One region of the Rathayibacter sp. CAU 1779 genome, then DNA from elsewhere that is predicted to be linked to it. Evidence: riboswitches for the same ligand, from Rfam matches in the RefSeq annotation. Region 1 holds a riboswitch; the other holds the start of a gene.

Region 1 (14,716 bases):
GCACGGTGCCCCATCCCCTGCGCCGACTCGCGCCGCGCTCGACCCCAGCCTGGTCTCGGGGCGGGGAGCGGACCTGGGCTTCGTCGAGCAGGAAGCCGAGAAGGCTGTGACGAACGGCACGGTGATCGGGCCGTCGACCGACGCATACACGCTGCCGGCGGAAGCATCCGGACGCTCCGCGGTCTCGTTGAAACCCGGCCAGTACGTGCAGTTCACGCTGCCGGCGGCGACCAACGCCATCACCGTGCGGTACAGCATCCCGGATGCGCCGAGCGGAGGCGGCATCACCGCTCCGCTCACGGTGAGCTCGACAGGTCTCAGCAAGACGATGACGCTCACCTCGCAGTATTCGTGGCTGTACAACGCGTATCCGTTCTCGAACGATCCGACGCTGACCACGTCGATCGAACCGGACTGGTGGACCGTGGAGTGCAACTGCGCACCCGGCACGACCACCACGTTCCCTGCCCCCTTCCGGCCCAACCACTTCTACGACGAACAGCGGATGCTGCTGGACCGCACCCTGCCCGCCGGCACCACCCTGCGGCTCACCGCGCCTGCCTCGTCGAACGCCTCCACGACCGTGATCGACCTGCTCGACACCCAGAAGGTCGCGCTCCCCAAGGTGGACCTCGTCGCGGCGAACGTGCTTGCGTTCGGCGCGGATCCGTTCGGCAAGCGCGACTCGGCCGACGCGTTCGACAAAGCGATCGCGTTCGCGAAGAAGACCCACCTGAAGGTCTACGTGCCGCCGGGGACCTACCAGGTGAACCGGCACATCCTCGTCGACAACGTCACGATCGAGGGCGCGGGCAGCTGGTACACGATCATCAAGGGTCACCAGGTGACGTTGTCGACACCGGCCGCCGACGGGTCTGTGCACACCGGCGTCGGCTTCTACGGCAAGGACGCCACGGCCGGAGGCAGCCACAACGTGCACCTGTCCGGATTCGCGATCGAGGGCGACGTTCGCGAGCGGATCGACACCGACCAGGTGAACGGCATCGGCGGAGCGTTCAACGACTCCACGTTCGACGGCCTCTACATCCAGCACACCAAGGTGGGCATCTGGCTCGACGGTCCGATGAACGACGTGTCCATCACCAACTCGCAGATCGTCGACCAGATCGCGGACGGCGTCAACTTCCACGGCGGCGTCACGAACTCGGTGGTGCGCAACAACGTCATCCGCAACACCGGTGATGACGCCCTCGCGATGTGGTCGGACAAGGTGGAGGACGCTCACGACACGTTCGACCACAACACAGTGCAGACGCCCGTGCTCGCCAACGGCATCGCACTCTACGGCGGCACCGACAACACGGTGTCGAACAACCTGGTGGCGGACCCGATCCGTGAGGGCAGCGGCATCCAGGTCGGCTCGCGATTCGGTGCAGAGGCGTTCACCGGACACCTCTGGATCACGAACAACACCACCGTGCGGGCCGGCACGTTCGAACTGAACTGGCAGATCGGCCTCGGCGCCATCTGGTTCTACGCCCTGGAGAGGAACATCGACGCCGACATCGAGGTGACCGGGGATGCGTTCCTCGACAACACGTACAACGCGATCATGCTGGTGACCGATTTCCCGGTGAAGGATCAGTACTCGATCACGAACGTGCACTTCTCGAACATCACGGTGGACGGCACGGGAACCTCGGTGCTGAGCGCCAGGTCGGCGGGGTCTGCGTCGTTCCAGAACGTTCAGGCGCGGAACGTGGGCGCCGTCGGCATCAACAACTGCGGGGCGTTCGACTTCACGCCAGCAGGCAGCGAGTTCGCGGTGCAGGATCTTGGCGGCAACACGTCGAGCGGAGTCAACACCACCGGCGACTGGATGGCGTCGTGGGAACTCCCGAACACGATCACCTGCGACGACCGTCCGGCGGTGGTGCCGCCGCCGGCGCCTTCGGCGTGGTGAAGCCCTAGCGGAAAGTCAGAGGTGGGCCGGTCGCGTGCTCGCGATCGGCCCACCGGAACGGTCAGGGCGCGCAGGCGACTTGAACACCCCGTGGATCAGGCTGCTGTGGTCCGCAGACGCGCGGCGTCGGCGTCCCAGGCGAGCATCAGGCCGGCGAGAGCGACGAGGTCATGAAGAGTCTCGAGTTGCCCGTGGTCCAACTGCCTGGGCTCCGCGCCCGAGACGCAGAGCGCGCCGATCACCCTGCCGCCGCGTGATCTGACAGGAAGTCCGATGCAGAACGGCGGGACAGCGTCGTCCTCTGCCGACACCCACGCTCCCGAACGCGGATCTGCGGACCCATCCTCGACCAGTACCGGCTCGCCGCCGGAGGAGACCGCACGACAGAGCCAGTCAAGGTCGCCGGATGCCTCTCCCGTGCGCGACACGACCCGAACCGCCTCTCCTTGGACGAGTCCCAGCACCGACGATTCGGCGTGGCACGTACGCGCGGCGATCGCTGTGATCCTGTCGAACGATCCGGTCAGGGAGAGCTCGGGGACCGTGCCGGCAGGAACCGCACGGTGACGGCTGCTCTCGGTGAGCATCAGCTGGCGAAGGGCGGCGACAAGCTCGCGGCCGGTCGGACGTTCCCGGGGGTCTCGCGCGGTCATCGCCGCCAGGAGCATCCGCCACTGCTCGGGCAGCTCCTTGGGGATGGCCGGATCGGTCGACAACCGTGCGATCGCCGACTGCACGGGGCCGCCGGGGAACGCGAGCGCGCGCGTGTGGCACTCCAAGAGCACGAGACCCAGCGAATACACGTCGCTCGCGCCGCTGAGGTCGTCCCCCCGCGCCTGCTCCGGGCTCAGATAGGCCGCCGTGCCGGTGGTGACGCCGTCGACCGTCGCCCGCGCCATGCCCGGGGTGAGTGCGATGCCGAAGTCGGTCAGCTGCGCCCTGGCGCGTCCGCCGTTCTCGCCGTCGGCGACGATGAGCACGTTGCCCGGCTTGAGGTCCCGGTGGATGACGCCGTGCCCGTGCACGTATTCGAGCGCTTCGGCGAGGTCGTATCCGACCTCGGCGATGTGCCTCGGCGAGATGGTGCCGTGGTCGATCCACGTGCGAAGATCGCTGCCCTCGACACGTTCCAGCACGAGGTAACGGTGCTGGGCGCCCTGTGGATCCGGCGCGATCCCGGCATCGATCAGCGTCACGACGCCGTGGTGGCTCAACCCGGCGAGCACATCGATCTCGCCCTGTTGACGAGCGGAGTCCTCGCCCGAGATCTCGTGCTTGAAGACCTTGACGGCCACCTCGCGGCCGAGGTGCTCGTCCACCGCGGCATAGACGACTGACGTGCCGCCCTCACCGAGTGTCCCGGTGATCGTGTAGCGCGACGGGGGTCGTCCTCCGACGGCGACGGCGGGAACCCCGGTGAGTCCGTCACCGGTCGGCGGCGTGGTGATGATGGGCTGCGACGTGACGGGCGCACCCGTGACGGGGCCACCGGTGCTGGGCGGCGCGACGCTCGGCGGACCGCTGTACGGCGGCGACGCCACGGCCTGTGCGAAGCCGCCTCCGATCGGAGTGGCGTTGGATGGATCAGACATCGGTCCTCGTGTCGGGCTGGTCCGGAACGGCTCCGGAGTCGGTCCGGCAGGCCCCCCACCGGTCGAACGAGTGTACCCGGCCGGCCTTTCCAGCACGAGGCCATTGATCGAATAACGCGTACCGCTTCCGCGACGCGGTCGCAATCGGTGCACCGGGGATCCGTCCCGCCGCCGCATGAGCAACCGCTCGTGGCACGCTGGTCACGTGATGAGCATGGATGCCGACGTCTTCGAGCGACTCGTCGTCGACGAGCTGGATGCGCTGCCCGACGACATGGTCGACGGGCTCGAGAACGTGGCGTTCCTGGTGGAAGATCGCCCGTCGGACGGGTCGCTCGACCTCCTCGGCGAGTACGACGGCGTCGCGCTGACGGAACGTGACAGATACGGATTCGGCGAGATGCCCGACCGCATCGTCCTCTACCGGGAGTCCCTCTTGGCCATCTGCTCCGACGAGGAAGAGCTGCGCGACGAGGTGCACATCACGCTCGTGCACGAGATTGCGCACTATTACGGCATCGACGACGAGGAGCTCCACGAGCTCGGCTGGGCGTGACCTGGAACACGCCCGGGTTGCGCTGATTCAGCGCGAGGGATCATCCTCGGGGTCGCTCTCGTACGGGTCGCTGTCCGGTGCGTCGAAGGAGTACCGAACATGCAAGGTGCCCTGCACCTCGCGGCTGTCGACCGCCTTGTACTGGAACTGCGACTCCACCCCGTCGATCGCGGCGTACGCGCTCACCGCCTTGTCGTACTCGCCCCGTACGAGGTAGCGACGCTCGGCCGTGCCTGCCAGCGGTCCGTCGACGTACTCGACGATGTACTCGGTTGCAGAATCGCTCATGCGCTAACGCTACCGCGCAGCGGGTTCCACTCCCCCGGAACGACGCGGAACCACGAGCCGGAGCCCATCCGTCGTCTCGACCCCGACGTCCGCCAGCCCGTCGGACCGGTCACGCCCGACGAGGCGCTCCCACTGCCTCTGCCAGGCGTCCCAGTGCGCGTCGAATCCGCCGGCATCCCGCGCCAGCGCCCGGCCCTTGCGCACCTGGTCGTCGGCGCTCAGCCACACGCGCAGGTCGGCGAGCCGAGCGGATGCGCGGGTCAGGCATCCGCAGCCCTCGACGATGAGCGGATGCCCCGCCTTCACCTCGTGCCACTCCGCCGGTGCAGACCCGGCCCAGTCCCACCGCTGCCAGCGGCCGTAACCTCGCGTGCGCAGCGGCGCAAGCAGGCCGGACACGAGGCTGACGGATGCGGCCTCGAGCCCGTCCCATCCGGGATAGAGGTCATCCATGCGCACCAGTTCCACTGTGTCGTCGGGCCGGGCCGCCAGCACGGCGTCGGCGAACGTGGACTTTCCGGACCCGCTCGGTCCGTCGATCAGGACGACGGGCGCGGCGGTGGCGGCGGTCGCCATCCGGACGACCAGATCCGCGCTGGCGCGGTAGCTCTGGAACAGGGATCCCGGGTCTCGACGAGGTGCAGCGACGCCCGTCCCGTCACGAGACGACAAAGTGCCAGCTCCCCGTGCTCATCGCGGCCACGGCCGCGATCACCGCGATCGCGATGCCGATGACCAGCATCGCCGCCTCCGCGCGTCCGAAGTGCGACTCACGTGCCCATGTGCGCTGACGGTCTCCGCCGAATCCCTTCGCTTCCATCGCCGTGGCGAGCTTGCTTCCCCGACGCAGCGACAGCACGAGCAACGCGAACGACTGCGAGCCGAGGCGGCGCAGGGCACCGATCGGTCCTCCGCCATCGCCGATGCCGCGTGCCCGCCGTGCCCTGGCCAGCGCGCGCCAGTCGTCGATGAACAGGCCGACCAGACGCACCGCGGCCAGAGCGCCGAGCACGAACCGGGCAGGCAGGTGCACCAGCTGAGCGAGACCGTCGGCCAGCTCCGTTGGATCGCTGGTCGCGAAGAGGATGACGCCGGGGATGCCGATCGCAAGCACGCGCAGCGCGATCGCCCCCGCGAGGGACAACGATCCTTCCGTGACGGTGACCGGACCCAGACCCCAGAGCACGGCCCCCGAATCGGCGCCGTACAGCGCTGTGGCGACGGCCGCCGCGACGGCGGCGATCCACACGGGTGCGGTGCGCATCCAGAACTGCCGGGCGCCGACTCCTGCGAACGGCAGGAGGATGCCTTCCAGCACGAGCGCGACACCGGCAGAGACCCAGTCGATCGTGAGCACCAGGGTGAGGGAGATGACGAGGGCGGCCGCCAGCTTCGCCACGGGGTTCACGCGAGCGATCCGGCTTGACCGCAGCTCAGCGGTGAGGACGAGGCTCATCGCACCTCACCCGCGGCGTCGCGGATGGCGGACGTGCGAGCACCCGCTCCACTCGGCGTCAGCGTGAGGACGTCGTCCGCCAGCACCCGCACGAAGGCGTCGTCGTGCGTGACGGCGAGCACGGCGCTGCCCGCAGTGAGCAGCTCATCGAGCAGGGCTGCGAGTTCACGCCAGGTGCGGGCATCCTGCCCGAAGGTGGGCTCGTCGAGCACGAGCAGGTCGGGGCGCGTGGCGATCGCCGTCGCCACGGACAGCCGTCGCTTCTCGCCGCCGGAGAGCGTGAACGGGTTCGCTTCGGCGAGCCGCGCGAGCCGCAGTCGTGCGAGCAGGTCGTCGATGCGTCGCGTGATCTCGACACGCTCGACGCCCGCGGCCTGCGGTCCCACTGCGAGCTCGTCGCGCACTGTCGCGCGGACGAACTGGTGCTCCGGGTCCTGGAAGACGGTGCCGATTCGCGTGACCAGCTGTCGGGACCGCCACTTCGCTGGCTCCGGTCGCAGGCCGCGGCTCAGCGCCGGCAAAGCCTCTAGCACTCCCGCCACCGGTGGAATCAGGCCGGCGGCGGTGAGCGCCAGCGTCGACTTGCCTGCGCCGTTCGGCCCGACGACGGCGAGGGCTCGGCCCTCTGCGATCTCGAAGTCGATTCCGGATGCCGCCACCTGCGCCGCCCGCGTTCCGAACGGTGTGCGGCCGACCGCGAGGTCCCGACCGGCGAGGAGCCGTTCGCCCGAGACGGCGCGTGCCCGCGTGCGCTCAGGCCTGATGCCCGGCACCCACACGCCCGATGCGTCGAGCGTGGATGCCTCGCGACGCAGTACGTCGTCCGGCCGACCGTCCGCGAGGATGCCGCCGGCGGCATCCAGCACCACCACGCGGTGCACGAGGTCGGCCCACACCGAAACGCGATGCTCCACCACGACCAGGGTCGCGCCGGACTCCTCGGCAAGGTGCGCGACGGCATCCCGCACCTCGGCAACGCCCTGGGGATCGAGGTTGGCGGTCGGCTCATCGAGCAGCAGCAGCCCGGGGCGCATGGCGATCGCGCCGGCCAACGCGAGCCGTTGCTTCTGTCCGCCGGACAGCGTGGACGTCGACGCGTCCAGCGGAAGGTCGAGTCCCACCGCGTCCAGCGCCTCGCGCACCCGGGGCCAGATGCGCTCTCGCGGCACGGCCGCGTTCTCGCAGCCGAACGCGACATCGTCGCCGACCCGGGCCATCACGACCTGGGAGTCCGGATCCTGCAGAACGAGCCCGACGCGGTCCCGCGCGGCGGAGGGCGTCAGCCCGTCGACGGTCAGCTCGCCGACGGGCTCGCCTTCGTCGTCCCCGCCCAGGACGCCGGCGAGGGCGTGCAGGAGGGTCGACTTGCCCGCGCCGCTCGCACCGAGCAGCAGCACCCGTTCGCCCTCTGCTATCTCGAGGTCCAGGTCGCGGACCGCCCAGCGGGACCGGCCGGCGTGGCGCCAGCCCCATCCCCTGGCGCGCACGCGCGAGCCGCGTAGGGTCTCGTGCTGATCGGACATTCAGACGGCGCTTTCAGCCCGCCTGCTCTGCGTGGAGCCGTCAACGGCGTCGTCCGCCTCGCCCGCGGGATCCGCATCGTCGACGATCCGCGCGCGGCGACCTGCGGCGAATCTGTTCAGCGCTCCCGTCGCGGCCAGGCCGCGCACCACGACCCAGCCGAGGACGCCGGCGATGACGGCGCCGGAAAGAACGGCCGTGCCGAAGTACAGCCACTTCTGGGCGGCATCCAGCGCGGCCAGCGATGTGAATGTCGTGTCGAGGACACCGGTCGACGCTCCGGCCAGAGCGCCGGCGAAGACGGCACCGCCGATGTTCCAGACGCGATAGAGCAGGATCGCGAACGCGATCTCCGCACCCAAGCCCTCCACTGCGGCCCAGATGAAGTTCGTGAATCCCCACTCGTTGCCGATGAGCATCTCGACGACGCCCGCAACGATCTCCGTGAACAGCGCGGCACCGGGTTTGCGCACGATGAGACCGCCGATGACGCCCGCGAACAGCCAGCCGCCGGCAAGCAGACCGGCGGCGCCCGGCCCGAGGAATGTCAGTGCTGCTGACAAGGGAGTCCAGGCGAGTCCCCACGCCCAGAAGATGACGCCGGAGGCGACGCCGACGACGGCCGCGACGATGATGTCGACGACGCGCCAGCGGTAGATGCGCCGGGGGGATGCGGCGGGGATGGTGGCGTGCACGATTCGTGCCCTTTCGTTTGTGTGAAACGTGGGCACGGGTGGAAGCCCCGCACGTGCGAGGCGCCCCAGAGATGGCCTCCCTGCGCTGGCATGATCCAGATCAGGTTCGACGGTCGAAGGTTGGAGAACCTTCCTCTCAGCCCGGCTCACCGGACTCCCGTGTTCAACGCACGAGTATAGCCACCGGTATCCGGAGCGTCTTCACTACGGCCACGTCACTCCACCTCGTCACGATCCCTCTCGTCACGTGCGACGTGTCCAACGGGTGTCGACCGCCGTCACACGGTCGCGGATGCCGCCGGCACGGTGAGCGGGCCGCATCCGCGTAGTCTTGACCGCGGACGGGAGACGAGGAGGCGCCGATGTTCATCATGTGGGTGTTGCTCGTCGTCGCCCTCGCGTTCGTCGTCATGCTCCGCCTCATGGTGATGCGCATGCGCCGGTTCGAACGGATCGTCGCGGAACGACGTGCCGAGTTGGCACGCACCGCCGCGGCGCGGGCCGCCCGCGAGGCGGCGGCGCGACGTGCTCGCGAGCTCGAAGCCGCGGAGGGCGCAGGCGACTCGCCGAGCGTCTCCTGAACTTCCGGACGGTTCGGCAACGGCGACGACATCTCGGCAGCGATGCCCGCGGGATCAGCGGCGCGTACGTCGCACGACGGCGATCAGCGACGGGTGGGGCGCTTCGCGACCTTCAGCGAGGCGGGCGACGCACCGCGAACTCAGCGACGCTTCCGGCGCAGCGATCTGAAGACGAGCGCGATGCCCCTCGTCACGACCCATGCGCACGGGATGGCGACAGCCAGCAGGGCGATCGGGTTCGGCTCGAACCGCACCCCGGTCTTGTCCTTGATGTAGGCGCCGATCGGCACGCTTGCTCCGCCACCGCCCCCACCGGATCCGACGGCGGGTTCCTGTTCACCCTCGCCGCCGCCGAAGCCGAACCACGCCAGCGCCACCGGGATGACCGTGACGTCGTCCAGTGTCACCGGATCACCGTAGGCGGCTTTCACACCCGCGGTGGACGTGACGGAGTCGGCGAGCTTGAGCACGAAGTCAGCCATACGGCAACGCTACTCGCGACCTCGTCGGTCGAGAAGGATGCCGCGGAATCCGTTCGCGATCAATCGGGATCCGCGCTCGCATCGGACTCGTGGCCGATGCGGCCGGCCTCGCCTTCCTGAATGACCCGGGCATTCGCGGTGTCGCCCACCTTTCGCGGCCGCGTTCCGACCAGGGCCGCCGACGTGACCATTCCCGCGCCGAACCTCGCCGTCACGCGATCGACCGCGTTCTCCGCATCGCGCCACTCCTCGTCCGGATCCCAGAGCAGAGGGGCCCCGGATCCTGCCGGCAGCAGCTGCTCGCCGCGCACACCGAGGAGCCGGATGGCGTCACCCGGCTGCAGCACCGCATCAAGGAGGTCGACGGCCTCCTCGTAGATGCGCCGGCCGACATCACTCGGTTCACCGAGTGTTCTGGACCGGGAGATCGTGCGGAAGTCCGCGTAGCGCAGCTTCAGCGCGACCGTGCGCGCGGCGAGTCCGTGCGCGCGCAGCCTGGCCGCCACCTGAGCGGACAACCGCAGCAGCTCTCGGCGCAGCACCGCGGCATCCGTCACGTCGAGCTCGAAGGTCTGCTCGTGTCCGATGCTCTTCTCACGCGACACCGGTTCGACGCCGCGGGGATCGATTCCGTTGGCGAGCTGGTGCAGCTTCACGCCGGACGCGTCGCCCACCCAGCCGCGGAGCACGTCGAGCGGGGTGGCGGCGACGTCGCCCACCGTGCGCAGACCGTAGCGGTGCAGCGTCTCCTGGGTGGCGGGGCCGACGCCCCACAGCGCGCCGATCGGCAGGGGGTGCAGAAAGACGAGAGTGTCGGCGATGGGGACCACGAGCATCCCGTCGGGCTTCGCCTTGGTCGAGGCGAGCTTCGCCATGAACTTCGTGCCCGCGACGCCGACCGAACACGTGAGCCCGGTCTCCTCGAGCACTCGACGTCGGATACCGGCGGCGATCGTCGCGGGCGAGCCGAGGAGCCGCACCGCACCGGCCACATCGAGAAAGGCCTCGTCGATGCTCACCTGCTCCACGAGCGGCGTGACGTCCCCGAAGATGTCCACGACCTGCCTGGAATAGTGCGCGTACTTGTCGAAATGCGGTTCCAGGATGACCGCATCCGGGCACAGCCGCAGCGCCTGGCTCACCGGCATGGCACTGCGCACGCCCTTGCGTCGCGCCTCGTAGGTTGCGCTCGACACGACAGACCGGCCGGATGCGTGCCCGACGATCGCGGGCCGCCCACGCAGCTCTGGGCGGTCGAGCAGCTCGACGGAGGCATAGAACGCATCCATGTCCACGTGCAGCTTCGTGGCGCCCGTGTCGTCGACCGGACCGACGGTGACCTGCCTGTCTCGTCCGTCGCCGCGTCCCACGGTTCCAGTCTCGCACCGGCCGCCGACAGCCGGCCCGGTATCCGCCTGACCCGACGTGCGCCGGTGCTTCGGCGGCAGCGGCGACGCGGCGAGGATCCGCCAGATAACGTTGAACCCATGCAATTCAGATATCTGGGCAACAGCGGTCTCAAGATCTCGGAGATCATCTACGGCAACTGGCTCACCCACGGCTCGCAGGTCGAGAACGAGGTTGCGACCGCGTCCGTGCGCGCCGCTCTCGAGGCAGGCATCACCACGTTCGACACGGCAGACGCGTACGCCAACACGGCCGCCGAAAAGGTGCTCGGCGACGCGCTCAAGGACCAGCGCCGTGCGTCGCTCGAGATCTTCACGAAGGTCTACTGGCCGACCGGTCCGCGCGGCCACAACGACACCGGACTCAGCCGCAAGCACATCATGGAGTCGATCGACGGATCGCTCTCCCGTCTCGGCACCGACTACGTCGACCTGTACCAGGCGCACCGCTACGACCACGAGACGCCGCTCGAGGAGACGATGCAGGCGTTCGCGGATGTCGTGCGCGCCGGCAAGGCGCTCTACATCGGCGTGAGCGAGTGGAACGCGGAGCAGCTCCGCGCCGGCCACGCGCTCTCGAAGGAGCTCGGGTTCCAGCTCATCTCCAACCAGCCGCAGTACTCGATGCTGTGGCGCGTGATCGAGTCCGAGGTCGTCCCGGCATCTGAGGAGCTCGGCATCTCGCAGATCGTCTGGTCGCCTGTCGCGCAGGGCGTGCTCACCGGCAAGTACAAGCCCGGTGCTGAGCTGCCGGCCGGGAGCCGTGCCACGGACGAGAAGGGTGGCGCAGGCGCGATCAAGGACTTCCTGACCGACGATGTTCTCACCGCCGTGCAGAAGCTCCAGCCGATCGCCGACGAGGCGGGGCTCACTCTCGCGCAGCTCGCTGTCGCGTGGGTGCTGCAGAACCCGAACGTGGCGGGCGCCATCGTCGGGGCATCACGTCCCGAGCAGGTCGCATCCAACGCCGAGGCCGCTGGCGTGAAGCTCGACGCCGGAGCCCTCGCCCGGATCGACGAGGTGATCAGCCCGGTCGCGAAGACCGATCCGGCATTGACGAAGTCGCCTGCGACGCGCGTCGCGTAGCGCGCAGGTCGGCTCTCCCGCCGGTTGAGCTTGGGGCCACGGCCGCCGGTTCCGGCGCGTCGCACAAGCGACGTGACGGCCGTGCGCGCTGGGGAGCCAAGCTCAACCGGCGGTTCGGCGGCCTACACAAGGGCCGCGACGAGCGGCTCGAACCAGTCGCGGAACGCCCTGTGGTCGTCGCGCAGGCTCCAGCTGATCACGACGGTGTCCGGACCGACGACCCAGGCGCCCGGCTCCGCGAGCGGCAATGCTTCGATGTCGAGTCGAAAGGATCCGGCCTGTCTGCGCAGCTCGTGTTCGCGCTCCCGCACCACTTCGACGATGTCGGCCGAGTACTCGTCGTGGTGGCGCAGATCGTCGGCGAGGTATTCCGCGCGGCGCGCGTTCGACCAGGCCACGGCATCCGCGAACCGCTCGATCACGAGATCCTGCAGCTCCAGTTCACGGTCGAAGGCCGCGAAGTGCGGCGGAACGAACGACGTGCTCCATGACGCGACGGCGTTCATCCGCACCACGGCCCTGCGCCACCAACGGGTCCACTCCTCGCCGAGAGCCGACGTCCGCTCGTCGCCGAACGGGACATCCAGCGGGCTCCCACCTGTCGAGCCGGGGCGTTCGCGGTGCAGCGGTGCGATGGCGAGCATCCTGTCGGCAGCCGGCTGGTGCTGCACGGCGGGGACCACGGCCGGCAAGGGCGGATCGCCCACCCCGTCGAGTCCGGCGAGATCGCGCAAGCACAGTGCCATCAGCAGGTCCCACGGGCAGTCTTCCGTGACCCGCCACCGAAGGGTGCCCTCGATGAGCATGGCTCAAGCATAGAATCGGCGACCGACACCGGAGCCGGTGAATCGGTGGATCATCCACCGCGGGCGACCGGCCGGCTCAGCCCTCGACGCTCGCCCCGTCAACGTAGAGCCACGCCGTCTCTCCCGTGCCCAGCGTCACTGCCACTCGGGTGTAGTCGTCCACCTCATACTCATCGGCCGCGACGAGATCATCGTCGGTGAGCTCGAGCACGACTCCTTCGACGACGTCATCCGCGTTCCCCGTCGCACGCGCGAACGGATGCTCAGCGCTTCCGCTGATCGCGACGACGTGCGGGTCGGTGATGGTGACCGTGTCGAGCACGTAGCCGGGCAGGGATGCGGCGCGCATCGGCATCCGCTTTCCGAAGGTGGCCTCTTGCACGGGAACGAGCTGCAGCGTGCCGTACGAGAACAGCAGATGTCTCACGAATCGCTTCCTTCGGCGTCGTCGACGTCGGCGATCGGCGCCGTCATGAGCAGGTACTCGGGGATGTCGGCACGCGACACCGGCCCGGTGCCGTCCGCCCGGTACTGCGGATCGTCGAACGCGACGGTCCACACGCGCCCCGAGAGGGCTTCCACCTCGAAGGCGCCGTGTGCCAGCGTCGATGCGCTCGCGATGATGACGCCGGTCGGGTCGCCCACCCAGCCCTTGGGCCCCAGACGTTCGTCGTCGATCACGTGCACCTGCACGCCGACGCCGAATCTTTCGTCGAGGCTCCTCGGCTCGCCCTTGTCCCGTCGCCACCACACGACTGTCATTGTTCCACTCGCCGAGGGTCGCGAGGCACCTGCGTCGGCTGCCGAGGGCGAGCATGATGGAAGTCATGACACGGGTGGCGATCATCGGGGCGCACGGCAAGATCTCGCAGCAGCTCATGCGGGTGCTGTACGACCGGGGCGACGACTTCATCGGAATCGTGCGGAACGAGGATCACGCCGACGACGTGTACCGCTTCGGCGGCGAGGGCGTGCTGGTGGACATCGAGAAGGCGGAACCGGATGCCATCGCTCACGCCTACGAGGACGCCGACGCGATCGTGTTCTCGGCGGGCGCCGGCCCCGGATCCGGAGTGGCGCGCAAGCGCACCGTGGACTTCGAGGGATCCGTGAAGGCACAGCGTGCCGCGGAGCTCGCCGGGATCCGCCGGTTCGTGCAGGTCTCGGCGATGGGCGTGGACGATCCGGTCGCCGACGACGCCGACGAGTCGTGGAAGGCGTACGTCGTGGCCAAACGTGACGCGGATGCCGAGCTGCGCGCATCCGGACTCGACTGGACCATCCTGCGGCCGGGATCCCTCACGCTCGACGACGGCACGGGACTCGTGCAACTCGCCGAGCGGGTTCCGCGCGGAGCGATCCCCCGCGAGGATGTCGCCAGGGTGATCGCGGCAGTCCTGGCACGGCCCGCGACGATCCGCACCCAGTTCGAGCTGATCTCCGGCTCGACACCGATCGACGACGCGCTCACCGGCGTGGCGTCCGCTGAAAGCTGAACGGGCCGACATGACAGGAATGATCCCGCGGCACCCGCGGTTCTGGAACACGCACGACGAAGCGTTCCGCGAGCACGGACGCGCATCCGCCGCCGAAGCGGCAACGACGGCAGCAGACGCCGAGAAGGCACGGACCGCATCAGCAGACTCCGCTGCGGACGAGGCAGCCCGGCACACCGAACAGAGGACGACCCACATGTCATTCGCCGATTGGCTCCAGGTGCAGCAGCAGGCCCACGCCGCGTTCGGCGAGCGCCTCACCCTCATCGTGGACTGGAGCGCGCCGACGCCCGACGTCGACTGGGACGTCTCCGACCTGGTGCGCCACGTCATCGAGGAGCAGCAGTGGGTTCCGCTGCTTCTGGCGGGTCGCACGGTCGGCGAGGCGAGATCCCGCCTTCTGCCGCTCGGCGAGGATCTGGCCGCGGAATGGGAGCGGTACTCGGCGGCGGCGACACAGGCGTGGGCATCCGTCGACCCGGACGCGATCGTGAACCTGTCGTACGACAACGTTCCGGCGAGCGCGTACCTGCGGGAGCAGGCATCCGACGTGATCGTGCACACCTGGGATCTGTCCCGCGCAATCGGTGCAGACGAGGAGCTCGGAGCTCCGCTCGTCGAAGCGGCCTGGACGGTGTTCGCGCCGCAGAAGGACACGCTCCAGGCGAGTGGACTGTTCGCCTCGCCCGTTCCGGTGCCCGATGACGCACCCCTGCAATCGCGACTCCTCGCGCTCACCGGGCGCGACGACCGGGTTGCTGCCTAGGCTTGGGGCATGAGCATCGCGGGTGAGCGTCCCTGGCTGTCGAGCTACGCGGAGGGCGTTC
Region 2 (14,716 bases), 260 kb from region 1:
CGGTCTCACCCACGTGGACGGCGACGCGAGCAAGCCGTACTCGAGCCTGCTCTACGGCGGAAGCTTCCAGCAGCTCGGCGCCCAGGCCATCGGCGCATTCAGCGTGATGATCTACTCCTTCGTGCTGGCGTACGCGATCGGCTGGGTCATCCAGAAGACGATGGGATTCCGCATCAAGACCGAGGACGAGATCGCCGGCGTGGACACCTTCGTGCATGGCGAGGAGGGCTACGCGCTCGAGAACGCCTGATCAGTTCGATCGGAGTGAAGGGGCGTCGCGAAAGCGGCGCCCCTTCATCGTCGGTTCGGCGCACCGCGCCAGCCCGAATAACGCACCGCGCAGCCCCGAACGATCTGTCTACCCACCGATCGGCTGATCGTGAACCGACCGGAATACGGATGCCGCGGCCACGCTGCCACGGGACCGTAGAAGTATGAACGCTCCATTGAAGACAGCTCGTGTTTTGGTCGCCTGCTACGCAGGCTTGAGCGCGTGCTCGCTCGTCGTACTCATCGCCCTCACCATCGCGAACTCGCCGGTCGCGACCATCGCGGCGTGGATCCGGCTCTGCATCGTCTTCGCCACGTCGCTCCTGATGCTCGCCTTCGCACGCGGCGCGGTGCGCGGCTCCAGCCGTGCGTTGCTGCGCTGGCGTATCGTCGTCGCCATCATGATCGTGGCGATCGCCGTGGTCGTCTCGATTCCCGGGCTGTTCCCGCTCTGGCTACAGCTGGAACAGATCGTGTGCGGGCTTCTGCTCATCGCCGTGGCCGCGCTCATCTTCAGGAGGCAGACGACCGCATGAGCGCCGCGCCGGCGAGCACCTCGCGCCTCGGACCTGCAGTGGTCGCCTACGGACCATACGTGGTGGTCATCCTCGCCTCGATCTTCACGATTGCGACAGTGGCGCCGACGCCGGCCAAGACCGCCCAGCTGGTGCTCCTCGGGGCGGCGGTCGTCTGGATGCTCCTCGGGTACACGTTGCGTCCCGCTGGACGTAGAAGCATTCGGACGATGGCCGTCTTCGTCGCGGTCCTCCTCGCCATCTTCACGTCACTCGTGTTCTTCGCTCCCTGGTACGGGGTGCTCGCCGTCGCCGGCTACATCTACTCGTTCGCCGTCGTCCCGTGGCCCTGGCGACTCCTGTCGGTGTCGGTCTGCGCGGTGCTGGCCGGGACGGCACAAGCATCCGCTGCTCCGAAGAACACAGTCGCAGGGCTTCTCGTCTATGCCGCCGTGGTCGGGCTCAACGTCGTCGCGCTGTGTCTCTTCGCGTGGATCTACTGGCGAGCGGGAGTGCAGAGCGAGCAGCGCCGACTCGCGCTGGAGGAGAACGAGCGACTTCGCGAGCAGGTGGTGGGGCAGGCACGCGAGGCAGGCATCCAGGCAGAGCGCCAGCGCATGGCGGGGGAGCTGCACGACACCGTCGCCCAGGGACTCGTCGGAATCGTCACGCAGCTGGAGGCAGCGGTCCAGGTGCCGTCGGACCGCAGCGATCACGCACGTCATCTCGAAGCCGCGACCGTGCTCGCCCGCTCCAGTCTGGTCGAGGCGCGCAGGGCGATGCTCGCATTGGACCCGGGTGTCGGCCCTGGTGTCAGCCTCGCGAAGGCGCTGGAGGCCGCGGTCGACGAATGGGCGACCACGCACACCGTGCGCGCCGACTACACGGCAACGGGATCCGAGCGGGCATTGAATCACGATGCGGAGCATGCGCTGCTGCGCGTCGTGCAAGAGGCGCTGTCGAATGTGGCGAAGCACGCCCGCGCGAGTCGCGTCGGCGTAACGCTGACCTACCTGGACGATCGGGTACTCGTTGATGTGCGCGACGACGGGGTCGGATTCGACCCCGGCTCGGGATCCGAGCGCAACCCGCTCGACGGCGGTTATGGCCTGCCTGCGATGCGGAACCGCATCTGCCAGATCGGCGGACGCGTCGAAATCGAGTCGGAGCCTGGCCGCGGGACGGCGTTGTCGGTGGCGCTGCCAGTGGATGTGACAGAGCGGACACCCTCCAGTGAGTCGTCGGAAGTGGGCGAGGGGAGCGTTCATGATGCCTGACCAGGCGATCTCAGTGCTGGTGGTGGACGATCATCCCGTCGTTCGCGACGGTCTGATCGGAATGATCGCCTCCGATCCGGGTCTCGTCGTCGTCGGCGAGGCCGGCAACGGGGACGAGGCCGTCGAGGCGTGCGAAGCCCTCCGACCAGACGTCATGCTGCTCGACCTCAGGATGCCCGGCAGCGGGGGAGTGGACGCCATCCGGGCGCTCCGAGAACGAGGCGACGGCGTCCGCATCTTGGTCCTCACCACGTACGACGGCGATCGGGATGTCTCGCAGGCCCTGGAATCGGGCGCCACCGGATATCTCTTGAAGGATGCGACACGTGGCGAGCTGCTGGCGGGCATCCGTGCGACCGCACGCGGCGAGACGACGCTGGCCCCGTCGGTGACCTCGAAACTGGTGGGGCGATTCCGCGGGTCATCGAACGGCAGACTCAGCGAGCGCGAGCTGGACGTGTTGCGTCTCGTCGCCGACGGCCGCACGAACCGGATGATCGCCGATGCGCTTTTCGTCAGCGAAGCCACGGTGAAGAGCCACCTGCTCAACATCTACGCGAAGCTCGAGGTCGCCGACCGCGCAGCCGCCGTCGCGCAGGGGTATCAGCGCGGGATCTTGCGGTGAAAACCGACGCAACGTTCGACGCCTTCGGCGGAGACTTCGCGGTCGGATGGTCCGCGGCCCGCATGGGCAGGATCGTTGAAGATCCGGGGTCGGCACTCTCGTTCAGGCGCCGGCCGCGTTCCGCGATGCCCGGTCAGGCTCAGTGGGTGGCCCGAGTCACACAGCGGTGGTCGACAACCCGGTCACAGTCCCGCGTGAGCGGGTCAGTGGCCGGCCTACGTGTCGCCGATCGTGCGCGGCGAGGGCTCGAGCCGCTTCGTGGGACTCCGCGTTGGTGAGCGGCCCGACATCGGCTGCGCCGGCGCTGACCCCGCGCGTCGCAGTGCCCTCGACCGTTGACCCGACCTCGGAGGGCAGTCGGCTCTCAGGAAGGCTCGGATCGGGCGGAACTCGGGGTCGGCACGTGGTGGCTCGACGAGGCCACGCGCGTGGCCGCGCCACGTGAAGACGAGAGAGCCCCTGGTGCAACCAGGGGATCTCAATGGTGGGCGATACCAGACTCGAACTGATGACCTCTTCCGTGTGAAGGAAGCGCGCTACCAACTGCGCCAATCGCCCGCAGACACTCGATCTCTCGACCGCCGCGGGTACCGATACTAGCGGACGTTCGGACTCCGCCGCACATCCGTATGGACGTCCGGGCGCGTCGAAGTCGACCGACGCGCCCGGGATGCGACCCGCTGGCGCTCGGTTTGAATATCCGCAGGATCATCGGCTACAGTTTCAAAGCACGCAGAAATGCGAAGCAAAATGCGGATGTGGCGCAGTTGGTAGCGCATCACCTTGCCAAGGTGAGGGTCGCGAGTTCGAGTCTCGTCATCCGCTCGAGTGTGAGTCGGCCGCCGGCCGATGCAAGGATGTGGGAAGCCACACACGAACCCACACGGTGGCGTGGCCGAGAGGCGAGGCAGCGGCCTGCAAAGCCGTATACACGGGTTCGAATCCCGTCGCCACCTCCGCTCTCGATCTCGGTCGATACAACAAGAGCCTTCACAGGCGCGATTGGCGCAGCGGTAGCGCGCTTCCCTGACACGGAAGAGGTCACTGGTTCGATCCCAGTATCGCGCACAAGAGAAAACCCCCGGTCAGCCGGGGGTTTTCGCGTATCCGGGGAGCACGTTTCTGTTCAGCTCGTGGGGCTTATCGGCCTGGGGTTATCCGCCAGAACGTGTTGATCGTTCGGGTGTGTCATCCGCGTCCCAGCCAACTGCTGTCGGCGGGGTGCTCGTGGCGTCCAGGCTCGTGTCACAGCGCGAGAGCGCGGGCGTTCTTCGGGTGTGAGTGGGTGCGGGCGTGCTCGTCGCGCGTGCGAACGTTTGCTCGACATCCCGTTCGTAGCGGGCGGGAAACCGCGATGCCGAGATGACCCGCTCCTCTAGGCTGAAGACGTGACACGGGGTGCGCCGTCACGGCGCTGAGATCACACCCGTTGAACCTGCTCTAGTTCGTACTAGCGAAGGGATGTCGCGCATGCGCGTTGACACATCTGCGTCCGTTTCCACATCGGCACCGTCGACAACCGCGGAGGAGACCGATTGGGTCGCCGCTTCGGCCGAGGCACTTGAGCACGTTCGGGCTCGCGCCCCGCTGGTCCAGTGCGTGACCAATGCGGTCGTGACGGGCTTCACGGCGAATGTGCTCCTGTCGCTCGGGGCATCCCCAGCCATGGTCGACATCCAGGTCGAGGCCGGAGTGTTCGCCAGAGTCGCCGACGGTGTGCTGGTGAATCTCGGCACGCCGCATGCGGAGCAGCGAGCGGCGGCACGCGAGGCAGTCGCGTCCGCCATCGATGCGGGAACCCCCTGGGTGCTCGACCCCGTCGCCATCGGCGTTCTCCCTGTCCGGACGGAACTGGCGCGACACCTCGTCGAGAGGCGGCCTTCGATCATCCGCGGAAACGCGAGCGAGATCGTCGCTCTCGCGGGTGCGGGCTCTGGTGGACGCGGTGTCGATGCTGTGGACACGCCCGAGGACGCCGCCGATGCTGCCACGTCGATAGCCCTGGCGTCGCGCTCTGTCGTCGCGATCAGCGGCGAACTCGACCTGATCACCGACGGCGATCGGGTGGTGCGCGTCGGCAACGGCACTCCGCTGCTGACGCGGGTGACCGGCGGCGGATGCGCGCTCGGCGCCGTCATGGCGGCGTTCGCGGGCGTCTGTTCCGATCCCATGGTGGCCGCCGTCGCCGCGACCACCATCTACACCGTGGCCGCCGAGCAGGCGGCGACAGGATGCGCCGGCCCCGGTTCGTTCGCAGTCGGCCTCCTCGACCGGCTCGCCGCGGTATCCGCTGACGACATCCTCGCGAGCGCGGTGCTGTCGTGATCCGGTCCACGCCGGTGGTCGGCCCCTATCTCGTCACCGATACCGCACTGTCCGGTGAGCGAGGCGTGCTCGAGGTGATTCGCGCAGCGGTGGCGGGCGGCATCCGGACGGTGCAGATTCGGGACAAGACGGCGAGCGGCCGCAGCCTGTGCGAGCTGGTCACGGCGGCGGGCCGGATCACGAAAGGGCGCGCGCTGCTGCTCGTGGACGACCGCGTGGACGTCTACCTCGCCGTCCGGGCATCCGGTGGGGACGTGGCGGGTGTCCATCTGGGGCAGGGCGATCTGCCCGTGTCCGCTGCACGTGCCGTCATCGGCCCGGATGCCGTGCTGGGTCTGACGGCGAACACCTCGGAGCAGCTCAGGAAGATCGGAGAGCTGCCGCCCGGGACCGTCGACTACCTCGGCGTCGGGGTGATCCGTCCCACTGCCACGAAGCCGGATCATCCCGCTCCACTGGGTGTGAGCGGATTCGCACGCATCGCATCCGCCACACGACTGCCCTGCGTCGCGATCGGGGGCATCGTCCTCGATGACGTCGCAGGGCTCCGTGCAGCGGGTGCAGCGGGGGTCGCCGTGGTCTCCGCGATCTGCGCGGCTCCCGATCCGGAATCCGCGGCCCGTGCCTTCACAGACACATGGGACTCAGCGAATCCGACGACGGCCGATACGAGCTCTCGCGCGGTGGTGCGATGATTCCCCGAGTTCTCGTCATCGCGGGTTCCGATTCCAGCGGAGGCGCAGGCATCCAGGCCGATCTCAAGTCGATCGCGGCATGCGGCGGGTATGCGATGACCGCCATCACCGCGATCACGGCGCAGAACACTCGTGGGGTCACGCGCGTGCACCCGGTTCCGGCGGAGATGCTGCGGGCACAGCTCGATGCGATCGCCGACGACATCCGGGTGGATGCGGTCAAGATCGGGATGCTCGGCTCGTCCGAGCTCATCGCCACCGTGAGCGAGTGGCTGGTCGAGCACCGCCCGCCGCTCGTCGTTGTGGATCCGGTCATGGTCGCGACGAGCGGCGATCGCCTGCTGGACCCGAACGCGGAGTCGGCGCTCCGCCGCCTGTGCGCCGTCGCCGACCTCGTGACTCCGAACCTCCCCGAGCTGGCCATGCTCGCCGATGAGCCTCCCGCTGAGAACTGGGATGCCGCACTCGCTCAGGCGGTGCGGTTCTCCACACAGACATCCGCGGCGGTCGTCGTCAAGGGTGGCCACCTGGAAGGCGAGGAATGCCCGGATGCCCTAGTCGATGCAGCGTCGCCGACCCGCGTGATCGAGGTGCCGGGGGAACGCATCACGACGTCGAGCACCCACGGCACCGGATGCTCGCTGTCCAGCGCCCTGGCCGTGCTGATTCCACTGCGCAGTGATCGGGCACGGGCCCTCCGCGAGGCGAAAACGTGGCTGGCGAAGGCCATCCAGGGCGGGCCGGCACTGGGCGTAGGGCAGGGCCACGGACCCGTCGATCACTTCGCTGCCGTCCGGGCGCTGCTCCCCGGAGCGGACAGAGAGGCAGAGGGCGCGCGGGACACCTTGGACCCGACGGTGATCGCGGCGCAATGGTGGGAGGACATCACCGACGTCCGTGACGCCATCGATGAACTGCCCTTCGTTCGCAGACTCGCGGACGGGACTCTGTCCGAGGACGTCTTTCGCCACTACCTCCGACAGGACGCGCTCTACCTGCGCCACTACTCGCGAGCGCTGTCCCGAGCGAGCCGACTCGCACCGACCCGAGACGAGCAAGCGTTCTGGGCCGGTTCCGCGTTCGGGGCCCTGGAAGAGGAGTCGCGACTCCACCAGACCTGGCTCGGTGACGAGTCTGCGGCGATCGTTCCGTCCGAGGCGACACGTGCGTATCTCGACCACCTCGACCGAGCGGGAGCGGACTACAGCGTGCTGGTCGCCGCACTCCTGCCGTGTTTCTGGATCTACCAGGATGTCGGCACACGGCTCGCCGCGCACGCGCATGACGCGCACCCCTTCAACGCGTGGCTGCGGACGTACGCGGACCCCGCGTTCGAGGTCGCAACGCATCACGCGATCGAAGTCGTCACCCGGACCGCGGCAGGATCAGGCGCGGAGCGCAGGGCGCGCATGCAACGGGCGTTCCGCAGCTCCAGTCGGCACGAGTTGGCGTTCTTCGCGCAAGAGCCGGGTCCGCTGGGCTCCCGGGTGTTCTGACGAGGGCTCGGTGTTCACCCTGAGAACGGCTATCCGGTGGTGATCGAACTCTCAGCGTCGGGCGCTTCTGGCCACGGCGCTGCGCGACAGACGCGCCGTAGCGTGAGCACCGAGCCGAGAGGGGATCCGGATGGACGCGCTGCTGACCACGCAGATCATCGGCGGACCCGTTCCGTGGGTGCTCAGCGTTCTCTCGGCAGCCCTCGTGCTGGCGCTCGTCCTGCGGCGACCGCATGCCAGGTGGATGACTCTCGCCGGGGCCGGGATCCTCGCCGGGGCAGCGATCGCCCTGGTGCTCGTCATCGTCGCGGATGCCACGGCCGTGTTCGAGATCCCGCTGCCCCTCGACGCCGCCGCCTGGTCGATCGCGACCTTTGCCGCCGTCGGGCTCGGCGTGGTCAGCCTCTGGAAGACGAACTGGTGGCGCCGCACGCTGGCGGTCGTCGGGCTCGGCGTGTTCGTGGTCACCGGGGTGATCCAGGTCAACGCAGCGTTCGACCTCGACCCGACGGTCGGCGATCTGCTGGGGCTCGTGGTGCGACATCCGATCGCCCTGCCGAACAGCCATGGGACGGCTGCCCCCGCCGACGGTCAATCGCTCGCAGCGGGCTGGGTGGCACCGCGCGGCATGCCTTCGCAGGGCAAGACGGGCACCGTCGCCATTCCCGCGACGGTGTCCGGCTTCCAGGCCCGGCCGGCCGGGCTCTACCTGCCGCCGGCAGCCCTCGTGAAGAACGCTCCCCAGCTTCCGCTGGTCATCATGATGATGGGGTACCCGGGCACTCCGAGCCCCGAGCCGATCTCCACGGTGATGAACTCCTTCGCGAGCCGCCATGACGGCCTCGCGCCGATCGTGATCGTCGCCGACCAGATCGGCTCGGGAGGCGATCCCGCCTGCGCGAACTCCACGGCGCGGGGCGACGCGGCCACCTATGTGGAGACCGACGTCGTGAACTGGGCGACAAAGCACCTGCGGATCATCAAGGACCCGCGCTCCTGGACACTGGCCGGATACTCGAACGGCGCGACCTGCGCCGTGAAGTTCGCCGCGGAGAAGCCGGACCTGTTCCGCAACGTGCTCGCGGTCTCTCCGGAGGCGTATCCCGGGATGCACTACACGCAGAGCGTCATCGACTCGGTCTACAACGGCAGCACGTCGGCGTGGACTGCCGACAAGCCGGAGACGATCCTCGCGGCACACGCCGGAACGTACGGCAGTGTCGACGCGGTCTTCACGACCGGTGCGCTGGACACGGCCTTCGGACCCGCGACGCGATCGCTCGCTGCCGCGGCGAAATCCGCCGGCATGCACGTGACGCTGCTCACCCTGCCCGGCGTCGCGCATGTCGGGAAGAACCTCACGACCGGGCTCACCGCGGGGTTCGCGAAGCTCGCACCGACGCTCGGCCTCACGAACGCCTGCGCGCGCTGCTCGACGGCATCCCACTGACGCCGTCTTCTGCGCCCTGCTGCCGTCGGCGGGCGCCCGTTCCGGCGGATAAAGTGGGAAGACATCCCTTTTCCTTCATCGATCCAGGAGTGGACAAGTGCCGGACGGTTTCGAGCTGTTTCCCGACCGTTCCGTTGTCGCCATGCGCGTCAACGGCGAGTTGAAGGATCTGGCGACGACCGTGACGACGACGGATGACGTGATCCCCGTGACCATCGACTCGCCTGACGGGTTGAACATCCTTCGACACTCGGCAGCGCACGTTCTGGCGCAGGCCGTGCAGTCGATCAACCCCGAGGCGAAGCTCGGTATCGGCCCCCCAATCACCGACGGCTTCTACTACGACTTCGACGTGGACGCCTCGTTCACGCCCGAAGATCTGAAGGCGCTGGAGAAGGCGATGGATCGCATCGTCCGCCAGGGCCAGCGCTTCGTGCGTCGCGTCGTCACCGACGACGAGGCACGAGCCGAGCTGGCGAACGAGCCGTACAAGCTCGAGCTCATCGGGCTCAAGGGCGGTTCGGCGTCGTCGGCGAACGACGGTGAGCACGCGCTCGGTACCGACAACGAGAACGTCGAGGTCGGCGGCGGGGAGCTGACGATCTACGACAACGTCAACCCGAAGACCGGCGAGGTGCTCTGGAAGGACCTCTGCCGCGGTCCTCACCTGCCCAACACGCGACTCATCGGCAACGGGTTCGCGCTCACGCGCGTCGCGGCCGCGTACTGGAGGGGCAGCGAGAAGAATCCGCAGCTGCAGCGCGTCTACGGCACGGCATGGCCGTCGAAGGACGAGCTCCGTGCCTACCAGGAGCGGATGGCGGAGGCCGCGCGCCGCGACCACCGCAAGCTCGGCGCCGAACTCGACCTCTTCTCGTTCCCCGACGAGATCGGATCCGGACTGTCGGTGTTCCACCCCAAGGGCGGGATCATCCGCTACGAGATCGAGAACTACCTGCGGTCGCAACTGCTGCGCAACGGGTACGAACTCGTCAACACGCCGCACATCACCAAGGCGCACCTGTACGAGATCAGCAAGCACCTCGAGTGGTATGCCGACGGCATGTTCCCGCCCATGCATGTGGACGAGGAGACGGATGACGAGGGCAACGTCGTCAAGCCCGGCCAGGACTACTACCTGAAGCCGATGAACTGCCCGATGCACAACCTGATCTTCCGTGCGCGCGGGCGCAGCTACCGGGAGCTCCCGTTGCGCCTCGCGGAGTTCGGCACCGTGTACCGGTATGAGAAGAGCGGAACGCTCTCCGGTCTCACCCGCGTTCGCGGTCTGACGCAGGACGACGCACACGCGTACGTCGCGCCCGAGCAGGTCAAGGGCGAGATCGCGACGCAGCTCGAGCTCGTGCTGGAGACCCTGCGCGGATACGGTCTCAGCGACTTCTACCTCGAGCTGTCCACCAAGGATCCCGACAAGTACGTCGGTGACGACGCCGTCTGGGAGGAAGCGACCGAGACGCTGCGCCAGGTCGCGCTCGAGTCCGGACTGGAGCTCGTGGACGATCCGGGCGGAGCCGCTTTCTACGGCCCCAAGATCTCCGTGCAGGCGAGGGACGCCATCGGCCGCACCTGGCAGCTCTCCACCGTGCAGCTCGACTTCTTCGAGCCGGAACTCTTCGAGCTCGAGTACACGGCCGCCGACGGCACCCGCAAGCGTCCGGTCATGATCCACCGCGCCCTGCTCGGATCCATCGAGCGGTTCTTCGCGATCCTGCTCGAGCACTATGCCGGCGCATTCCCGGTGTGGCTCGCACCCGTGCAGGTGATCGGGATCCCGGTGGCCGACGAGTACGCGCCGTACCTGGAGGAAGTGGCACGTCGCCTGCGCGGACACGATGTCCGCGTCGAGGTGGATCGCTCCGACGACCGCATGCAGAAGAAGATCCGCAACGCGACCACGCAGAAGATCCCGTTCCAGCTGATCGTGGGGGAGCAGGACCGCGCAGGCGGCACCGTCAGCTTCCGGTTCCGCGACGGGTCCCAGTTGAACGGCGTGCCCGTCGACGATGCCGTGGAGCGCATCGTGCGGTCCATCCGTGAGCACGAGCAGGTCGTCACGGCATGGCCCGCCTGACGCTCGACTCGTACGAGTCGGGGGAGGGCGACGACCGGGACGCCGTGCAGATCGACGATCCATCGCACCTCGTCGGTGTTCCGGACGAGTTCCAGCGGCTCTGGACGCCGCACCGCATGGTGTACATCCAGCAGGGACAGCAGTCGCCGCACGGCGACGAGTGCCCGTTCTGCGTCGCACCCACACTGACGGACGAGCAGGCACTGATCGTGCACCGCGGAACGCACGCGTACGCCCTGCTGAACCTGTTCCCCTACAACAGCGGTCACCTGCTCGTGTGCCCGTACCGTCACGTCTCGTTGTACGACGACGCGACGCCGGAGGAGACGGAGGAGATCGCGACGATCACGCAGACCGCGATGCGTGTCATCCGCTCGGTCTCCCGCAACGACGGCTTCAACATCGGCATGAACCAGGGCGAGATCGCGGGAGCCGGCATCGCCTCGCACCTGCACCAGCACCTCGTGCCGCGGTGGCGGGCGGACGCGAACTTCCTGCCGATCGTCGCGAAGACGAAGGCGCTGCCCCAGCTCCTCGGCGAGGTGCGCACAGCGATCGCGGACGCCTGGCCCCGCTGATCGGGCGAGCGGATGCGCGACCGCGCTCAGCGCACCTGCGTGACGGCGAACTGCATGCGCGGGTGAGCGTAGAACACCTGCGACTCCACGAGGAGCAGCTCGCGCGAGCCGTTCTCATACGTGTTCGTCAGAAGGTCGAAGACGCTCGAGACCGTGCTTGCGAGCGCGTCGGCAGCACTGCCCGTCGAACGGTAACGGGCCGTGAACAGGGCTGCCGTGACGTCACCCGATCCGTTCGCCTTCATCGGGATGAGCGGCGTCTGCACGATCCAGGCGCCCTTCCCGTCCACAGCCAGCATCTCGATCGTGTCGGCCGGGCGATCGGGGCGCTCCACGCTGGTGACGAGCACGGTGTCGGGTCCGGATGCGCGCAGCAGGTCGACGGATGCCAGCGTCGACTCGAGCGAGTCCGGCTCGGTGTCCGTGAGATACCCCAGCTCGAACTGGTTGGGCGTGACGATGTCCGCGGCGGGAACGACGCGGTCGCGCAGCAGTATGGGGATTTCGGGCGCCACGAAGCATCCGGACTTCGCGTTCCCCATCACCGGATCACAGGCGTACACGGCTGCCGGGTTGGCGGCCTTCACACGGGCGACGGCGTTCAGGATCACGTCACCGATGCCGTCGCTGCCCTGGTATCCGGAGAGCACGGCGTCGATGTCGCCGAAGACGCCGCGCTCCTCGATGCCGGTGATCACGTCGGCGACGTCGGCCGGGGCGATGAGCGGGCCGCGCCAGGCACCGTAGCCGGTGTGGTTCGAGAAGTTCACCGTGTAGACCGGAAGCACCTCGACCCCGATGCGCTGCAGCGGGAAGACGGCCGCGGAATTGCCGACGTGGCCGAATGCGACAGCGGACTGGATCGACAGGATCTTCACCGATCGATCATGTCACGGACGGACGGACGCCTCGATCCGGCCACGTTCGCGGTGGCTGTTGACAACTCCTCGGCTCCGCCCGATGTGATCTTCCTCAGTGCCGTGACGGTACGATCCTTTGCGTGACTGAGAACACCACCGGCCTTGTCGGATCGAGCCGCGTCAAGCGCGGACTGGCGGAAATGCTCAAGGGCGGCGTCATCATGGACGTCGTCACCCCTGAGCAGGCGAGGATCGCCGAGGATGCCGGCGCCGTCGCCGTGATGGCGCTCGAGCGCGTCCCGGCGGACATCCGCGCCCAGGGTGGAGTTGCCCGTATGAGCGACCCCGACCTCATCGAGGCGATCATCGCCGAGGTCTCCATCCCCGTGATGGCGAAGGCGCGCATCGGACACTTCGTGGAGGCGCAGGTCCTGCAGGCGCTCAACGTCGACTACATCGACGAATCCGAGGTGCTCTCGCCCGCCGACTACGTGAACCACATCGACAAGTGGCAGTTCACCACTCCCTTCGTGTGCGGCGCGACCAACCTGGGTGAGGCGTTGCGTCGCATCAACGAGGGCGCTGCGATGATCCGCTCCAAGGGCGAGGCCGGCACGGGCGATGTCTCGGAGGCGACCAAGCACATCCGCAAGATCACCAGCGAGATCAACGCGCTCAAGTCGATGACGAAGGACGAGCTGTACGTCGCGGCGAAAGAGCTGCAGGCACCGTACGAGCTCGTCGCCGAGATCGCGGAGACGGGCAAGCTCCCCGTTGTGCTGTTCACGGCCGGCGGTGTGGCGACTCCGGCGGACGCAGCCATGATGATGCAGCTCGGCGCGGACGGCGTCTTCGTCGGATCCGGCATCTTCAAGTCGGGCGACCCGGCCAAGCGCGCCGCGGCGATCGTCAAGGCGACCACCTTCTACGATGACCCGTCAGTGATCGCGGAGGTCTCGCGCGGCCTCGGTGAGGCGATGGTCGGCATCAACGTGGCCGACCTCGCGGCACCGCACCGTCTCTCCGAGCGCGGCTGGTGACGCTCCGCGACGAATCGGAGTTCTCTGCGGACTCCGGCCCTCGGGTCGGAGTCCTCGCTCTCCAGGGCGACTTCCGTGAACATGCGCGGGTGCTGGCATCCCTCGGTGCACGGGTGTCGCTCGTGCGACGCCCCGAAGATCTCGACGCCGTGGCCGGTCTCGTCATTCCCGGCGGCGAGTCCAGCGTGATGGACAAGCTCGCCCGCACGTTCGGTGTGTTCCAGCCGCTGCGCGACCGCATAGCGGGAGGGATGCCGGTGTACGGCACCTGCGCGGGCCTCATCATGCTCGCAGACCGCATCGAGGACGGCATCGCCGGCCAGCAGACGCTCGGCGGGCTCGACATCACCGTGCGACGCAACGCCTTCGGATCGCAGAACCAGTCGTTCGAGACCGACCTGGACGTGCCGGCGCTGGGCGAGCCGCCCGTGCACGCGGTCTTCATCCGCGGACCGGTGGTGGATGCCGTCGGCCGGCACGCATCGCCGCTGGCGACCCTGTCAGACGGTCGCGTGGTGGCCGTCGAACAGGGCAACCTGATCGGAACGAGTTTCCACCCCGAGATCACGGGCGAGCACCGGTTCCACGAGTACTTCCTCGCGAAGGTCGCCGCGACGACCGCTGAGTAACGCTCTGCCGCTCATCGTGCCCGCACCAGTCCGTTCTCGTACGCGTAGACGACCACCTGCACGCGACTGCGCAGGGCCAGCTTCTGCAGGATCGATCTGACGTGGCTCTTCACTGTCGCCTCGCTCAGATAGGTGGCCGAGGCGATCTCGGCGTTGCCCAGCCCCTTCGCGAGGAGCAGGAAGAGTTCCTTCTCCCGCGCGCTGAGGGCGTCGATGGCGTCCTCGTGCGCTGCCGCCGGCCGCGTGCTCGCCTGCACCAAGCCGATCGGGTCGCCGCCCGTCGTCGTCAACTCGCCGTGGTGCGCATCGCGGATCGCGGTCATCACCTGTCCGGGCGTGGCGTCCTTCGTAAGGAATCCCGCGGCCCCCGACCGGAGAGCGTGATAGACGGCCTCGTCCTGTCTGATCGTCGTGAGCACGATCACCGCTGGCGCGCCGTCTTCCGTCGTGATGCGGCGAGTCGCCTCGATCCCGTTCACGCCAGGCATCCTGATGTCCATCAGCACCACATCGGGCGCGAGCTCGTGCACCAGGTCGACGGCGCCCTCCCCGTCGGCCGCGACGCCGACGCACGTGATGTCCGGCTGTGCTTCGAGCTGCATCCTGAGGCCATCGGCGAAGAGCGGCTGGTCGTCCGCGATGAGCACCCTGATCCGCCCCCGTGTGTCAGGCATCCGCAGCCTCCGCGACTCGCACCGACTGCACGTCGACGGGGATGTATGCGGTCACCAGGAACACGCCGTCCTCCGACGGGCCGGCACTCAGCCAGCCGCCTGCCAGCCGCGCTCGTTCGCGCATCCCGGCGAGGCCGGCCCCGCCTCCCTGGCCGCTTCCCTCCAGGTCGGATCGGGATGCGATGAGCAG

What was found. Region 1 has a riboswitch for thiamine pyrophosphate ahead of ACX9R5_RS13530 (ECF transporter S component). Riboswitches for the same ligand answer to the same signal wherever they lie in the genome.
Region 2: another riboswitch for thiamine pyrophosphate. It lies ahead of thiM (hydroxyethylthiazole kinase); the one in region 1 lies ahead of ACX9R5_RS13530 (ECF transporter S component).

The regions. Positions count from the first base shown of each region.
Region 1 is NZ_JBTOLK010000002.1:543,828-558,543, forward strand. It holds gene ACX9R5_RS13495 (glycosyl hydrolase family 28-related protein) at 1-1,924, shown strand, start outside; gene ACX9R5_RS13500 (GAF domain-containing serine/threonine-protein kinase) at 2,020-3,516, opposite strand; gene ACX9R5_RS13505 (metallopeptidase family protein) at 3,725-4,072, shown strand; gene ACX9R5_RS13510 (hypothetical protein) at 4,100-4,360, opposite strand; gene ACX9R5_RS13515 (nucleoside/nucleotide kinase family protein) at 4,370-4,936, opposite strand; gene ACX9R5_RS13520 (energy-coupling factor transporter transmembrane component T family protein) at 5,019-5,816, opposite strand; gene ACX9R5_RS13525 (ABC transporter ATP-binding protein) at 5,813-7,339, opposite strand; gene ACX9R5_RS13530 (ECF transporter S component) at 7,340-8,032, opposite strand; TPP riboswitch at 8,093-8,203, opposite strand; gene ACX9R5_RS13535 (hypothetical protein) at 8,395-8,613, shown strand; gene ACX9R5_RS13540 (hypothetical protein) at 8,754-9,095, opposite strand; gene dinB (DNA polymerase IV) at 9,155-10,465, opposite strand; gene ACX9R5_RS13550 (aldo/keto reductase family protein) at 10,583-11,587, shown strand; gene ACX9R5_RS13555 (hypothetical protein) at 11,710-12,393, opposite strand; gene ACX9R5_RS13560 (gamma-glutamylcyclotransferase family protein) at 12,470-12,820, opposite strand; gene ACX9R5_RS13565 (hypothetical protein) at 12,817-13,155, opposite strand; gene ACX9R5_RS13570 (SDR family oxidoreductase) at 13,221-13,889, shown strand; gene ACX9R5_RS13575 (TIGR03086 family metal-binding protein) at 13,900-14,655, shown strand; gene ACX9R5_RS13580 (long-chain-fatty-acid--CoA ligase) at 14,665-14,716, shown strand, end outside.
Region 2 is NZ_JBTOLK010000002.1:288,207-302,922, reverse strand. It holds gene ACX9R5_RS12370 (ammonium transporter) at 1-250, shown strand, start outside; gene ACX9R5_RS12365 (hypothetical protein) at 435-806, shown strand; gene ACX9R5_RS12360 (sensor histidine kinase) at 803-2,062, shown strand; gene ACX9R5_RS12355 (response regulator) at 2,052-2,687, shown strand; tRNA gene ACX9R5_RS12350 (tRNA-Val) at 3,170-3,245, opposite strand; tRNA gene ACX9R5_RS12345 (tRNA-Gly) at 3,440-3,512, shown strand; tRNA gene ACX9R5_RS12340 (tRNA-Cys) at 3,573-3,643, shown strand; tRNA gene ACX9R5_RS12335 (tRNA-Val) at 3,684-3,755, shown strand; TPP riboswitch at 4,072-4,166, shown strand; gene thiM (hydroxyethylthiazole kinase) at 4,158-5,012, shown strand; gene thiE (thiamine phosphate synthase) at 5,009-5,707, shown strand; gene ACX9R5_RS12320 (bifunctional hydroxymethylpyrimidine kinase/phosphomethylpyrimidine kinase) at 5,704-7,203, shown strand; gene ACX9R5_RS12315 (alpha/beta hydrolase) at 7,334-8,653, shown strand; gene thrS (threonine--tRNA ligase) at 8,796-10,745, shown strand; gene ACX9R5_RS12305 (HIT family protein) at 10,733-11,323, shown strand; gene pdxY (pyridoxal kinase PdxY) at 11,350-12,201, opposite strand; gene pdxS (pyridoxal 5'-phosphate synthase lyase subunit PdxS) at 12,324-13,223, shown strand; gene pdxT (pyridoxal 5'-phosphate synthase glutaminase subunit PdxT) at 13,220-13,852, shown strand; gene ACX9R5_RS12285 (response regulator) at 13,864-14,526, opposite strand; gene ACX9R5_RS12280 (sensor histidine kinase) at 14,519-14,716, opposite strand, start outside.